DNA from 2 places in the Streptomyces pimonensis genome. Region 1 is predicted to be linked to the other one. Evidence: predicted binding sites of a transcription regulator. Region 1 holds the regulator's gene; the other holds the start of a gene.
The links. Region 1 encodes HspR, which represses chaperone genes until heat shock. Its sites were predicted from a motif close to TTGAGNNNNNNNNNCTCAA; they were not measured.
Positions count from the first base shown of each region.

Region 2: the regulator HspR is predicted to act here: its motif matches at 3,864-3,882, upstream of lon (endopeptidase La).

Region 1 is NZ_JAHWZY010000009.1:30,498-37,479, reverse strand. Features, by position in the region: gene KYY02_RS11490 (pyridoxamine 5'-phosphate oxidase family protein) at 1-134, shown strand, start outside; gene KYY02_RS11485 (hypothetical protein) at 303-638, opposite strand; gene KYY02_RS11480 (hypothetical protein) at 640-843, opposite strand; gene KYY02_RS11475 (helix-turn-helix transcriptional regulator) at 949-1,968, shown strand; gene KYY02_RS11470 (helix-turn-helix transcriptional regulator) at 1,993-3,024, opposite strand; gene KYY02_RS11465 (sugar ABC transporter substrate-binding protein) at 3,153-4,256, opposite strand; gene KYY02_RS11460 (heat shock protein transcriptional repressor HspR) at 4,531-4,980, opposite strand; gene dnaJ (molecular chaperone DnaJ) at 4,986-6,161, opposite strand; gene grpE (nucleotide exchange factor GrpE) at 6,198-6,866, opposite strand; gene dnaK (molecular chaperone DnaK) at 6,863-6,982, opposite strand, start outside.
Region 2 is NZ_JAHWZY010000002.1:197,165-204,146, reverse strand. Features, by position in the region: gene KYY02_RS03485 (MarR family winged helix-turn-helix transcriptional regulator) at 1-176, opposite strand, end outside; gene KYY02_RS03480 (lysozyme) at 407-1,231, shown strand; gene lon (endopeptidase La) at 1,406-3,841, opposite strand; gene KYY02_RS03470 (spermine/spermidine synthase domain-containing protein) at 3,993-4,682, shown strand; gene KYY02_RS03465 (response regulator transcription factor) at 4,807-5,547, shown strand; gene KYY02_RS03460 (HAMP domain-containing sensor histidine kinase) at 5,544-6,656, shown strand; gene KYY02_RS03455 (multifunctional oxoglutarate decarboxylase/oxoglutarate dehydrogenase thiamine pyrophosphate-binding subunit/dihydrolipoyllysine-residue succinyltransferase subunit) at 6,948-6,982, shown strand, end outside.

The sequences.
Region 1 (6,982 bases):
TGGTCCGCACGGACCCGGAGCGCGTCGCGGAGGCGGAGCGGCGGTACGCGGAGCGCTACGGGCGGACGCCACGGCCGAACCCGTCCCGGGTGGTCATCGAGATCGCGCTCACGCGCGCGATGGGGCGCGGGTGAGGCCGGCCGTGCGGCCCGTGTACCGCGCGGCGACTTCCGGCCATCACGCGGCCGGGCAGATACCCGGACATGTCCGGGAAAACTGCAGCGGCGTCACCGTGTTCAGGTCACGGTGACGCCGCTGCGGGGGGAAGCACCTGCGCGATCTTTTACGACGGGGGAATCGCGTCAGGCACTGCGGGGGGTGGCCGAGATGGTCCGGGAGACAGGGGAGCCGGACTCCACCTGCCGATGGTCCCGCTGGTCCAGGTTCACAAAGATCATTCCGTACCGGACGGCACACCGTACGGGCTTCGGCGCCCCCCTGGGCCGCCGCAGGCACCGGTACGCCCGTACGTCCCCGTCCTCGTCGCGGGTGACGACGACCGGTTCACCGAAGACGGTCACCATCAACGAGTCACCGCTGTGGGGGATGGCGGTGACCAGGTCGATGAAGTGCCATCCGGACCGGTAGGCGGTCGCCATCTCCCGGCGGAAGGACCGGTCGTCGGGTGGAGTAGCCATGTCAAGCCCACACGCTGTCGTCCGTACGCGCGGGGCCGGCGGCCCACACGCTGTCGGCCGCAGGTGCGTCCTGCGCGATGATCGGCGGCCACACACTGTCCGCCCGGACGTCTTCCTTCGCCTCGGAGAGGCCGCCCGCTATCCCGAAGGCCACACCGACGGAGAAGGCGGCGACAAGCACCGAGCGAAGCATTTTCTTACCCATAGTCGGCTTCGTCCTCACTTGAAGGTCCCCTCTGTCCCCCGTCGAGTACGACGATGGCTCATTCGGGCACATCATGGCCACACGATCGGTGCATCATGTTCCTGCATGTTCAGGACCCTGTGGGGTGGAGATTTGGGAACAAAACAGACCAAGGCGGTACATCCTCACGCGGTGACTGAGCTGTGCGAGGAGGGGGGGCGACTGTACGCGAATGCTCTGCGCGCGGGACGTATCGCCCGCGCCGACGTGGAACCCGCGCCCTGCTTGATGGACTTCGCCCTCCTTCACCCGGATCCCGACGATGCGCGGTGGTTGCGGCCGGTGCTTCCCTCGATCGCGCTGGCCCAGCGATTGAGCCCCATAGAACGGGAGATCACCGAACGCAGGCGCCTGTCGATAGAGCTCGCCGACACTTTCGAGCCGTTCATGTCCCTGAGCGCCCAGGAGATCGCTCCCACCCACGCGATCACGGTGCTCGAGGGCAACGACCGCATCAACAGCGCGCTGGACCTGGCCACCGCACAGTGCCGCGCGGAGATGCTCACCGTCCAGCCGAGCGGGTACCGGCCCGAGCGCAGCCTGCTCCAGGGGTTCGAGCGCGACCGGCTGCTCACCGAACGCGGCGTGCGCATACGCACCCTCTACCAGCACACCGCCCGGTTCAACCCCGAGCGCCTCTCCTACGTCGAGCAGTTCGCCAAGGGGAGGGCGGAGTACCGCACCATCGACGAGCTGGTGGAGCGCCTCATCATCTGCGACGAGGCGGTCGCCTTCATCCCCGTGCGCGACGACCGTCAGGTCGCCCTGGAACTGCGGCACACCGGCCTCGTCCGTTACCTGATCAAGGTCTTCGAGTTCATGTGGAGCCGCGCGGTCCCGCTGGCCGCCGGCACCCCCTACGAGACCGCGCCCGACGGCATACCGGAGATCCAGCACTCCATCGCCAAACTCCTGGTGGAGGGCCACGTGGACGAGGCCATCGCCCGCCGCCTCGGCATGAACGTACGGACCTGCCGCGCCCACATCGCCAAGCTCGCCGCCACTCTCGGCAGCGGCAGCCGGGCCCAACTCGGCTACCTCATCGCGGAGTCCGGGATCCTGAACCAGGAGGGAGCAGCGGAGTGACCCCGCCGGCTCGGGCGGGCCGCCTCACCGGGCGGGCCGGGCCCCCCGGCCGGGCGAAGTGGCGGCGGAGCGCCGGAAGCCGTCCAGTCCGGCCTGGGCGATGCGGACGCCCAGCTGTGTGCGGCTGGCCGCGCCCAGCGTCTCCGACAGGCGGGCGATGTGCGCCCGGCAGGTCCGCACGCTGATGCCCAGCCGCTCCGCGATCACCGCGTCCTGGTGGCCCTCCGCGAGCAGGGACGCGATGGACCGCTCCCGGTGCGAGACGCCCTCGATGCCGGTCTCGGGCAGCGGGGCGGTCAGCGGGATGGCGAGCCGCCACAGCCGGTCGAAGACCGTGCCCAGGTACTCCACCAGCGCCGGGTGGCGCAGCTCCAGCGCCATGGTGCGCTCGGCGTTGGCGGGGATGAAGGCGACCGTGCGGTCGAAGAGGATCAGCCGGTCGATCACCTCGTCCAGCGTGCGCGCCTCCACCGCGTCGCCCATCAGCTCCAGGTAGCTGAGCAGCCCGTGCCCGTGCCGGGCGACGTGCGTGTACAGGTCCCGCATGCGCACGCCCCGGCCGCGCAGCGTCGTCGCCCGGTGCAGGCCCTCCGACAGCTCCGCCTCGCGCCGGATGCCGCCCGGCTGGACGGTGAGCACCTCGGTGGTGCACGCCTGTGTCGCCTCGTCCATCGCGGCCTGGATACGGGCCAGCCCGTCCAGCACCCTGATCGCCGGGCCCTCCGCCGCGGACCGTGACGCGGGCACCGGGCGGTCCAGACCGGCGTACCACTCGAAGGCCTCGACGGCCGAGCCGACCCGGCGCTGGCTCGCGCTCACCTCGTCGTACATCCCGCGCAGCAGCCGGGCCATGACCTCCTGCGGGGAGGTGGGGACGAGCCAGTCCATGTCGTCGGGGTCGGGGTGCAGCAGGGCCAGTTCCAGCAGGCAGGGCACCGGCTCCGCGTCCCGGCGCGGCAGCCGTCCGCGCCGTACGGCCCGGGAATACACGCGATCCCCGGCCTCGCACAGTCGGTCAGCACCGTGTGGATGCCCGTCCGTCCCGTGCCCGGCCATCGCCCGTCCCACCCTCGGTTCAGCCCCTTTCCGAAGCGCAACTATGCGCGGCGGGAACCGGCTGTGCAACACGGGCGGAGCCCGCCGCCGGTCGAGGGACCGGCGGGTGGCCGGATATCGACGGGCGGCTACTTCAGTCCGGCCGCCTCGCAGGCCGCCGCGAACTCGGCGGTGCAGATGTCCGAGACCTTGTAGATCCCGTCGGCGATCACGGTCTCCTCGATGTTGTCCTTCGTCAGCGCGACCACGGGCACGAGCTGCGCAGGGACGTCCCTGTCGGTGGGGCTGTTCACCCGGTCGCGGGTCAGCGCGTCGAACTGGATGCCCTTGCCCTGGACCTTCGCCACGGCCATCTCGGCGGCGCTCTCGGCCTCGTCCGGGTAGGACTTGTACACGCTCATGTACTGCTCGCCGACGAGGATGCGCTGCACCGCCGCGAGTTCGGCGTCCTGGCCGGTGATCGGGGGCAGCTCGGTCACGCCGGCGGCCTTCAGCGCCTTGACGATGCCGCCCGCCATGCCGTCGTTGGCGGAGTAGACCGCCCTGATCTCGCCCGCACCGATCGCGTTGATCGCCTCGGCCATGTTGGCCTGGGCGTTCTCCGGCTTCCAGTCCTCGGTGTCGTAGGACTTGGCGATCGTCACCTTGTCCTTGAACTCGGAGAGCGCGCTCGCCTTGAACTGCTTGGCGTTGGGGTCGGTGGGCGAACCGTTCATCATCACGATCTTGTCGGTGACGGCGGTCTCCCCGAGCGACTCCAGCAGGGAACGTCCCTGCACCTCGCCGACCAGCCCGTTGTCGAAGGAGATGTACGCGTCGATCGGGCCCTCGGCGAGACGGTCGTAGGCGATGACGGGGATGCCCGCGTCCTTGGCCTTCCGCACGCTGTCCCCGATGCCGTGCGCGTCGACCGGGTCCAGCACGATGACGTCGACCTTGTCGTCGATCATCTGCTGCATCTGGCTCGCCTGCTTGTCGGCGTCCGCCTCGGCGTTGGCGTACTCGACGGTGCCCTTCTTGTTGGTGAGCGACTCCACCTTCGCCTTGAAGATGGGGTAGTCGAACTGCTCGTACCGGGTGTTGGTCTTCTCCGGGAGCAGCAGCCCGACGGTGATGTCGTCGCCCTTGCCCGGACTCGCGTCGTCGCTGCTCCCCGTCGCGTTGAGCACGCCGCATCCGGCGAGCATGACGGACATGGAGGTGGCGGCCACGGATATGGCGATACGACGCATGCGGAGGCTCACTTCAGGTGCGTTTCGGACGTGGGCACGACTTTGCGGCCCATGTGACTGAAAAGCCAACCCTCAGCCCTCATCTGCGTCAAGGTCGGCCGCTTAACGAGATGGACACGGCACGGTGTGCCGAACTCGTGAGAGACCCGCGGACGTCCGGCGAGGATCTTCTGGACACGCAACTACACGATAGTCACACACGTATCCGTGCATAAGCCGGGAGGCCCGGAGGTCCGCTCGACCTCCGGGCCTCCCGGCACTCCGCGCCCGCGCCTCAGTCCGGCTGCTGCCGCTTGGGCCGCCACACCACCAGCGCGCTGGTCTGCTGCATCTCCTGGTACGGCACCAGGTCGCGGCGGTACGAGGCGTGCACCGCGGCCTCGCGCTGCCGCATCGCCGTGGCCGCCCCGTCGAGGGCGCCCTCCAGTTCGGCCACACGGGACTGGAGGGCGGCGACCTGGTTCTCCAGTTCGATGATGCGCTTGATCCCGGCCAGGTTGATGCCCTCGTCCTGCGACAGCTGCTGCACCTGACGGAGCAGTTCGATGTCACGGGCCGAGTAACGGCGGCCCCGGCCGGCCGTGCGGTCCGGCGACACGAGACCCAGCCGGTCGTACTGGCGCAGCGTCTGCGGGTGCAGACCGGAGAGCTGGGCCGCCACCGAAATGACGTAGACCGGGGTGTCCTGGGTCAGTTCATACGGATTGCGTCGACGGCCGTCCATGCAGATCAAGCTCCCTTCGCGGCCTGGAACAGCTCCGCCCGCGGATCGTCGTCCGCGGTCGCCTCGCGATACGCCTCGAGCGCGTCACGAGCCTTCCCCGACACGTCCTTGGGAACACTCACCTCCACGGTGACCAGCAGATCACCGCGGCTGCCGTCCTTGCGGACCGCGCCCTTGCCCCGGGCCCGCATGGTGCGCCCGTTGGGCGTGCCCGGCGGCAGCTTCAGCGTGACCGGCGGACCCCCCAGTGTCGGGACCCGGATCTCGCCGCCGAGGGCGGCCTCGGGATACGTCACCGGGACCGTGACGGTGAGGTTGTCGCCCTTGCGGCCGAACACCGGGTGGGCGCCGACGTGCACGACGACGTACAGGTCGCCGGCGGGACCGCCGCGCTCGCCCGGCGCTCCCTTGCCGCGCAGCCGGATCCGCTGGCCGTCGCTGACGCCCGCGGGGATGCGCACCTGCATGGTCCGCGAGGACTTGGCCCGGCCGCTGCCCTTGCAGATCTCGCAGGGCTCCTCCGCGATCAGACCGCGGCCCTTGCAGTCGGGGCAGGGGTCGGTGAGCGAGAAGCCGCCCCCGGAGCCCCGCGCCACCTGGCCGGTGCCGACGCAGGTCGGGCACACACGCGGTGTGCCGTTCTTGTCGCCGGTGCCCGAACAGGCCTTGCAGGGCGCCTGCGACGACATCCGCAGCGGAACCGTCGCACCCTCGATCGCCTCGGTGAAGCTGAGCGTCACCTCGGACTCGATGTCCTGGCCGCGCCGCGGCTGGGTACGCGTGGCCCCCGCTCCGCCGCGGTTGAACAGGCCCCCGAAGACGTCACCCAGGCCGCCGCCGAAGCCGCCCGCCTGCTGGCCGCCGGCCTGGCCTCCGAAGAGGTCGCCCAGGTCGAAGTTGAAGGAGCCGCCGCCCGCGCCCGGCCCCGGGCGGAAACCGCCGTTGCCGAAGAGCGCGCGCGCCTCGTCGTACTCCTTGCGCTTCTTGGGGTCGCCGAGGACGTCGTTCGCCTCGGAGATCTCCTTGAACCGCTCCTCCGCCCTGACGTTGCCCTTGTTGGCGTCCGGATGGAACTCGCGGGCGAGCTTCCGGTACGCCTTCTTGATCTCGGCCTCGGTGGCGTCCTTGGGGACGCCGAGGACCTTGTAGAAGTCCTTCTCGATGAAGTCCTTGGTGCTCATCCCCGACGTCCCTCCTTCCCTGCGTCTGTTCCCACGTCAGCCCTCGTCCGGGCCACCGCTCTCCTTGTTCTCCGAGTCGGCCTGCGCCTCGGTGCTCTCCTCGGCCGGCTTGACCGTCTGCGCGCCGGGCTGCGGTTCGGCGACGGCCACCCGCGCGGGGCGGATGGTGCGCTCGCCGATGCGGTACCCCGGCTGCAGGATCGCCACGCACGTCGTCTCGGTGACGTCCGGCGCGTAGCTGTGCATCAGCGCCTCGTGGATCGTCGGGTCGAAGGGCTCGCCCTCCTTGCCGAACTGCTGGAGGCCCAGCTTGGCCACGATGGTCTCCAGCGATTCGCCGACGGACTTGAAGCCGCCGACCAGCTCGCCGTGTTCCCGCGCGCGGCCGACGTCGTCGAGCACCGGGAGCAGCTCGCTCAGGAGGTTCGCCACGGCGACCTCCTTCACCGCGATCCGGTCACGTTCGACCCGGCGCCGGTAGTTCTGGAACTCGGCCTGGAGGCGCTGGAGGTCCGCCGTGCGCTCGTTGAGCGCCGTGCGCGCCTGGTCCAGCTGGGCCACCAGTGCCGTTTCCTGGCCCGTGTCCCCGGCCGGGGCCGCCCCCTCCTCCTCGGAGGGCTGGGCGGCGGCCTTCGGCTCGGCTTCCTCGGAGGGGACGTCGGGCTGCTGCGACTGCTCGTCGAAGCCCGGGGTCTCCTCGGTCACGCCGCACCGTCCTTGCGGTCCTCGTCGACGATCTCCGCGTCGACGACGTCGTCGTCGGCCTTGGCCTCACCGGGGCCCGCGGACGCGCCGCCGGCCGCCTGGGCGCCCTGGGCGTC
Region 2 (6,982 bases), on a different contig from region 1:
GCGGAGGGCTCCAGGTCAGGATGGACCGCGCGGGCCATCTCCCCCTGGCTGGCCCGGGCGCGCCGCAGCAACACCGTCAACTCACGTTCCAGCGCGAGGAACCCCGGCTGGTCCACACCCTGCGCGGGCTCCGGGGAGGCGGCGCGCTCCTCGCCGCCCTGTCCGTCTTCGTGCACGTCTGCCCCTGCTTCGGTTTTCCGGTTCTGAAAGTCTTCCGCCAAGTGGCGACGTCGCCGCAGCTCCACCAGTATTTCGCAGGCGTGGACCAGTGGCAGCGCGCGGACGTCTCGCCCCCGCCGCGGTCCACGTACGCAGTCTCCTTACCAGGCGATTGCGTGGCATGCCCCCACATAGGACGTAGGACACATTCCGGGTTCGCCCCACACCGACCTTTCGGAGATGCGTCATGCCTGTGCACAGATCCGCCCTCCCCCGCATACGCGCGCTCGCGACCGCCGGTGCGGTCCTGCTCGCGGTGCTCTCCCTCCCCCGCCCGGCCGTCGCGGCCGGATCCGCTCCCGGCGCTCCTCCGCGCGGCTCCGCCCACATGGGCATGGGCGTGCTCGCCCACGACGGCCGCGGCGGTCTCCCCACGGTCCGCACCACCCGGACGGAGGGCGTGGACGTCTCCAGCCACCAGGGCGACGTCGCCTGGAGAACCCTGTGGAACAGCGGCGTCCGCTGGGCCTACGTCAAGGCCACGGAGGGGACGTACTACACCAACCCGTACCGCTCCCAGCAGTACGGCGGCTCCTACGACGTCGGCATGATCCGCGGCGCCTACCACTTCGGCACGCCCGACACGGCGAGCGGCGCCGCCCAGGCCGACTACTTCGTCGACCGTGGCGGCGGCTGGTCCGCGGACGGACGGACCCTGCCGGGCGTGCTCGACATCGAGTGGAACCCGTACGGCGACGCCTGCTACGGCAAGTCGCGGAGCGCGATGGTGAGCTGGATCCGCGACTTCCTGGACCGGTACCGGTACCGCACCGGCCGCGACGCCGTCCTCTACACGGCCACCAGCTGGTGGAAGCAGTGCACCGGCAACTACGCCGGCTTCGCCGCCACCACCCCGCTGTGGATCGCCCGGTACGCCTCCACCGTGGGTGAACTGCCCGCCGGCTGGAACGCCTACACGATGTGGCAGTACACCTCGACCGGCCCGACCGTCGGGGACCACGACCTCTTCAACGGTGCCCTGGACCGGCTGCGGGCCTTCGCACTCGGCTGACCGGCAGGCCGGCCCCGGGCGCGGGCCTTCGCACTCGACCGACCGACAGGCCGGCCCCGGGCGCGGGCCTTCGCACTCGACCGACCGACAGGCCGGCCCCGGGCGCGGTGAAGACCCGGGCCTCCCTCACGGGACCCGGGTCTTCACCCGCCCGGCCGCCTCCTCCCTCCGTGCCTAAAGCCCGGGGGACGCTCCCACCGCGGCGACCGGAACCTCCGGCGCCGCGCCGTTCGTCGCGGGCGACAGCGCCAGTTCCAGGACCTGGCGGACGTCGGTGACGGCGTGGACGTCGAGCTTGTCCAGCACCTCCGCCGGGACGTCGTCCAGGTCGGGCTCGTTGCGCTTGGGGATGATCACGGTGGTGATCCCCGCGCGGTGCGCGGCGAGCAGCTTCTGCTTCACCCCGCCGATCGGCAGCACCCGCCCGGTCAGCGAGACCTCCCCGGTCATCGCCACATCCGTGCGGACCAGCCGGCCGGAGAGCAGCGAGGCCAGGGCGGTGGTCATGGTGACGCCCGCACTCGGGCCGTCCTTGGGCACCGCGCCCGCCGGGAAGTGGATGTGCACGCCCCGGTCCTTCAGATCGCCCACCGGCAGCTCCAGCTCGGCGCCGTGGCTGCGCAGGAAGCTCAGCGCGATCTGCGCGGACTCCTTCATCACGTCACCCAGCTGGCCGGTCAGGGTCAGTCCCGCCGCGCCCGTCTCCGGGTCGGCCAGGGACGCCTCCACGTAGAGGACGTCCCCGCCCGCGCCGGTCACCGCGAGCCCGGTGGCGACGCCGGGGACGGCGGTGCGGCGCTCGGCCGGGTCCTGGGCGGACTCGGGCACGTGGTGCGGCCGGCCGATCAGGTCGCGCAGGTCGGCGTCCGTCACGGTGAACGGGAGTTCCCGCTCCCCCAGTTCGTGCCGGGCCGCCACCTTGCGCAGCAGCCGCGCGATGGACCGCTCCAGGGTGCGCACGCCGGCCTCGCGCGTGTACTCGCCGGCCAGCTTGCGCAGCGCGCCCTCGTCGATCGTGACCTCGTCCCCGGCCAGTCCGGCGCGCTCCAGCTGGCGCGGGAGCAGGTGGTCACGGGCGATGACGATCTTCTCGTCCTCGGTGTAGCCGTCGAGGCGGACCAGCTCCATCCGGTCGAGGAGGGCCTCCGGGATGGCTTCCAGGACGTTGGCCGTCGCCAGGAACACGACGTCGGACAGGTCGAGCTCGACCTCCAGGTAGTGGTCCCGGAAGGTGTGGTTCTGCGCCGGGTCGAGGACCTCGAGCAGTGCGGCGGCCGGGTCGCCCCGGAAGTCCGACCCCACCTTGTCGATCTCGTCGAGGAGCACGACCGGGTTCATCGACCCGGCCTCCTTGATCGCCCGCACGATCCGGCCGGGCAGCGCGCCGACGTACGTACGGCGGTGGCCGCGGATCTCGGCCTCGTCGCGGACACCGCCGAGGGCCACGCGGACGAACTTCCGGCCCATCGCGTGGGCGACGGACTCGCCGAGGCTGGTCTTGCCGACACCGGGCGGGCCGACGAGGGCGAGCACGGCGCCGCCGCGCCGTCCGCCGACGACGCCCAGGCCCCGGTCGCTGCGCCGCTTGCGCACCGCCAGGTACTCGGTGATCCGCTCCTTCACGTCCGCCAGGCCCGCGTGCTCGGCGTCCAGGACCGCCTGGGCGCCCCGGATGTCGTAGGCGTCCTCGGTGCGCTCGTTCCACGGCATCTCCAGGACCGTGTCGAGCCAGGTGCGGATCCAGGAGCCCTCGGGCGACTGGTCGGAGGACCGCTCCAGCTTGCCGACCTCCTTGAGCGCGGCCTCCCGGACCTTCTCCGGCAGGTCGGCGGCCTCGACGCGGGCGCGGTAGTCGTCGGACTCCTCGCCCTCCTGCTCGCCGTTGAGTTCGCGCAGCTCCTTGCGGACGGCCTCCAGCTGGCGGCGCAGCAGGAACTCGCGCTGCTGCTTGTCGACGCCCTCCTGGACGTCCTTGGCGATGGTCTCGGCGACGTCCTGCTCGGCGAGATGGTCGCGCAGCTGCTGGGTGGCGAGCCTCAGCCGGGCCACCGGATCGGTGGTCTCCAGCAGGGCGACCTTCTGCTCGGTGGTCAGGAACGGCGAGTAGCCGGAGTTGTCGGCGAGCGCGGAGACGTCGTCGATGGCCTGGACGCGGTCGACGACCTGCCAGGCGCCGCGCTTGCGCAGCCAGGCGGTGGCGAGCGCCTTGTACTCCTTGGCCAGCTCGGTCACGTGGCCCGGCAGCGGCTCGGGCACGCTCTCGTCGATGCGGGTGCCCTCCACCCACAGCGCCGCGCCCGGCCCGGTGGTCCCGGCACCGATCCGTACGCGGCCCCGGCCGCGGATCAGGGCACCGGGATCGCCGTCGGCCAGCCTGCCGACCTGCTCGACCGTGCCCAGCACGCCGGTGCCGGCGTAGGTCCCATCGACGCGTGGCACCAGCAGCACCCTGGGCTTTCCCGACTCCGTCCCGGCGGCGGCCTGGGCGGCCTCCACCGCGGCGCGCACCTCGGAATCGCTCAGGTCCAGCGGAACCACCATCCCGGGCAGCACGACCTCGTCGTCGAGCGGCAGCACAGGCAGGGCGAGCGATGTGGACTCAGCAGCCATGATCTCCCCTTCGGCAGTCAAGTTGAGCTATGCCGACTCAATGCATGTGAGCCGCCGAATGTTCCCGAAGGCCTGTTCGCTCTGAGCGATCACCGATCCGGGGCGCCGAAGCCCCTGATCGCCGACGGGACGAAGCTGCCAGGATGAACGCATGTCCACCCCGTACGACATTCCCGAACCCCCCGAAGTCCTGGACCGCCGCGAGGGCCCGTACGGCGAGGTCGTGCTGCGCAGGCACGGTGACCTGCTGCAGATCATCGCCAACGGCTGCTTCCTGATGGACACCTCCGACGGCCGTTCGGAACGGCGGCTCGTCGACGCCGCCCTGACCGCCCTCGACGCACGCGCGGCGGACCCGCACGTCCTGATCGGCGGTCTCGGGGTCGGCTTCTCACTCGCACACGCCGCCGGGCAGCCCCGCTGGGGACGGATCGCCGTGGTGGAACGCGAGCCGGCGATCATCGAGTGGCACCGCGCGGGGCCGCTGGCCAAACTCTCCGCGCGGGCCCTCGCCGACCCGCGCACGGAGATCGTCGAGGCAGACCTCGTCCGTTACGTCGATGAGACGCCGGACACGTTCGACGCGCTCTGCCTCGACATCGACAACGGGCCCGGCTGGACCGTCACCGAGAGCAACGACGGGCTCTACTCGACGGCCGGACTGGCCGCCTGCGCAAGGGTGCTGAAGCCGGGCGGGGTACTCGCCGTGTGGTCGGCGAAACCGTCCCCGGAATTCGAGGGAACCTTGCGGAATGCCGGGTTCCAGCAGGTGCGTACCGAAGAGATCCCCGTTGCCCGGGGCGTTCCGGACGTGGTGCACCTCGGCGTCCGCCCTGGATAGCAAAGCCCCGGCGCCTCCCCGTACGCTGCTGCCCTGGCGCGGTCATTCAAGCGTCAATCGCAGCGATGCGCAGACGACGGATCACCCCACGGATTCCGGAAAAAGCACACCTCAGGGGCGGGCGATGGAGCAGACACAGACCTCCCACAACGGCACGGCCGCGACCACTCCCGGCGCCCAGCGCCGGGTCCTGGTGGTCGAGGACGACGCGACGATCGTGGACGCCATCGCGACCCGCCTGCGCGCCGAGGGATTCCTGGTGCAAACGGCGGGCGACGGCCCGTCCGCGGTGGACACGGCGGAGGCCTGGCAGCCCGACCTGCTGATCCTCGACATCATGCTGCCGGGCTTCGACGGTCTGGAGGTCTGCCGGCGCGTGCAGGCCCAGCGTCCGGTGCCGGTGCTGATGCTCACCGCGCGCGACGACGAGACCGACATGCTGGTCGGCCTCGGCGTCGGCGCCGACGACTACATGACGAAGCCCTTCTCCATGCGGGAGCTGGCGGCACGCGTGCACGTGCTGCTGCGCCGCATGGAGCGGGCGGCCCTCGCCGCGACGACCCCGCGCAGCGGCACCCTGCGCCTGGGCGAACTGGAGGTCGACCACGCTCAGCGCAGGGTGCGGGTGCGCGGCGAGGACGTCCATCTGACGCCCACCGAGTTCGACCTCCTGGTGTGCCTGGCGAGCACCCCCCGCGCGGTGCTCTCCCGTGAGCAGTTGCTGGCCGAGGTCTGGGACTGGGCGGACGCCTCCGGCACCCGCACGGTCGACAGTCACATCAAGGCGCTGCGCCGGAAGATCGGCGCCGAGCGCATCCGCACCGTGCACGGCGTGGGCTACGCCCTGGAGACGCCGACGCCATGAGCGACGGCCCGGCCGGACGCAGGGGCCCCGGGGCGCGGCGGCCCTGGGGCGGTGTGCGCCCGTTCTCGATCAAGACCAAGCTCGGCGCGCTGGTCGTCGTCTCGGTCCTGATCACCACCGGTCTCTCGGTGATCGCCGTGCACACCAAGACGGAGCTGCGCTTCATCACGGTCTTCTCGATGATCGCGACGCTGCTCATCACGCAGTTCGTGGCGCACTCGCTCACCGCGCCGCTGGACGACATGACCGCCGTGGCCCGCTCCATCTCGCACGGCGACTACACCCGTCGGGTGCGCGAGAACCGCCGGGACGAGCTGGGCGACCTGGCTCAGGCGATCAACGTCATGGCCGACGAGCTGGAGGCCCAGGACCGCCAGCGCAAGGAACTGGTCGCCAACGTCTCGCACGAGCTGCGCACCCCCATCGCCGGCCTGCGCGCGGTGCTGGAGAACATCGTCGACGGCGTCACGCAGGCCGACCCCGAGACGATGCGCACGGCCCTGAAGCAGACCGAGCGCCTCGGACGCCTCGTGGAGACGCTGCTCGACCTGTCCCGCCTGGACAACGGCGTGGTCCCGCTGCGGAAGCGGCGGTTCGAGGTGTGGCCGTATCTGTCCGGGGTGCTGAAGGAGGCCAACATGGTCGCCTCCGCCCGGGCGGGCATGGCCTCCGGATCGGGCAGCCACACCCGTACGGACGTCCACCTGCACCTCGACGTGTCGCCGCCGGAGCTTGTCGCGCACGCCGACCCCGAGCGCATCCACCAGGTCGTCGCCAACCTCATCGACAACGCGGTCAAGCACAGTCCGCCGCACGGCCGGGTGACGGTCCGGGCGCGGCGCGGGGACCGGCCGGAGTCGCTGGAGCTGGAGGTGCTGGACGAGGGGCCCGGCATTCCGCGGACCGAGTGGCACCGCGTCTTCGAGCGGTTCAACCGGGGCAACGTCAACCGGCCGCACGGTCCGGGCAGCGACGGCGGCACCGGCCTCGGCCTGGCGATCGCCCGCTGGGCCGTGGATCTGCACGGCGGCCGGATCCGCGTGGCCGAATCCGAGCGGGGCTGCCGCATTCTCATCACTCTTCCGGGAGAGTGGTCCGCACCAAGTTGACGTAAAGTTCGAAGCGGAACCGCAGGATCCATCCGCGTCCGCGCCGACGGACACGTGTGATCAGGCAGAGGCCCGCGCGAGCTGTGCGCCGGGGCCCGGTCGAGCGATCCCTGAGACGTCCCGTAGAATCAAAACCAGGGTTGTTTCCCGCCATTTCACGCACCGAAACACCCGTCGCGATGTGACTTACGCGACGATGAACGGGCCCGGCCTGACCTTCTCGCTCCGGGGGGCGTAGCCTTTATTTCCGCTGTCCATCATCTTGCGAAGCGGAAGAGGGCGGTTGACGCCGTGTCGCCACAGTCCCCCAGTAACTCGAGCATCTC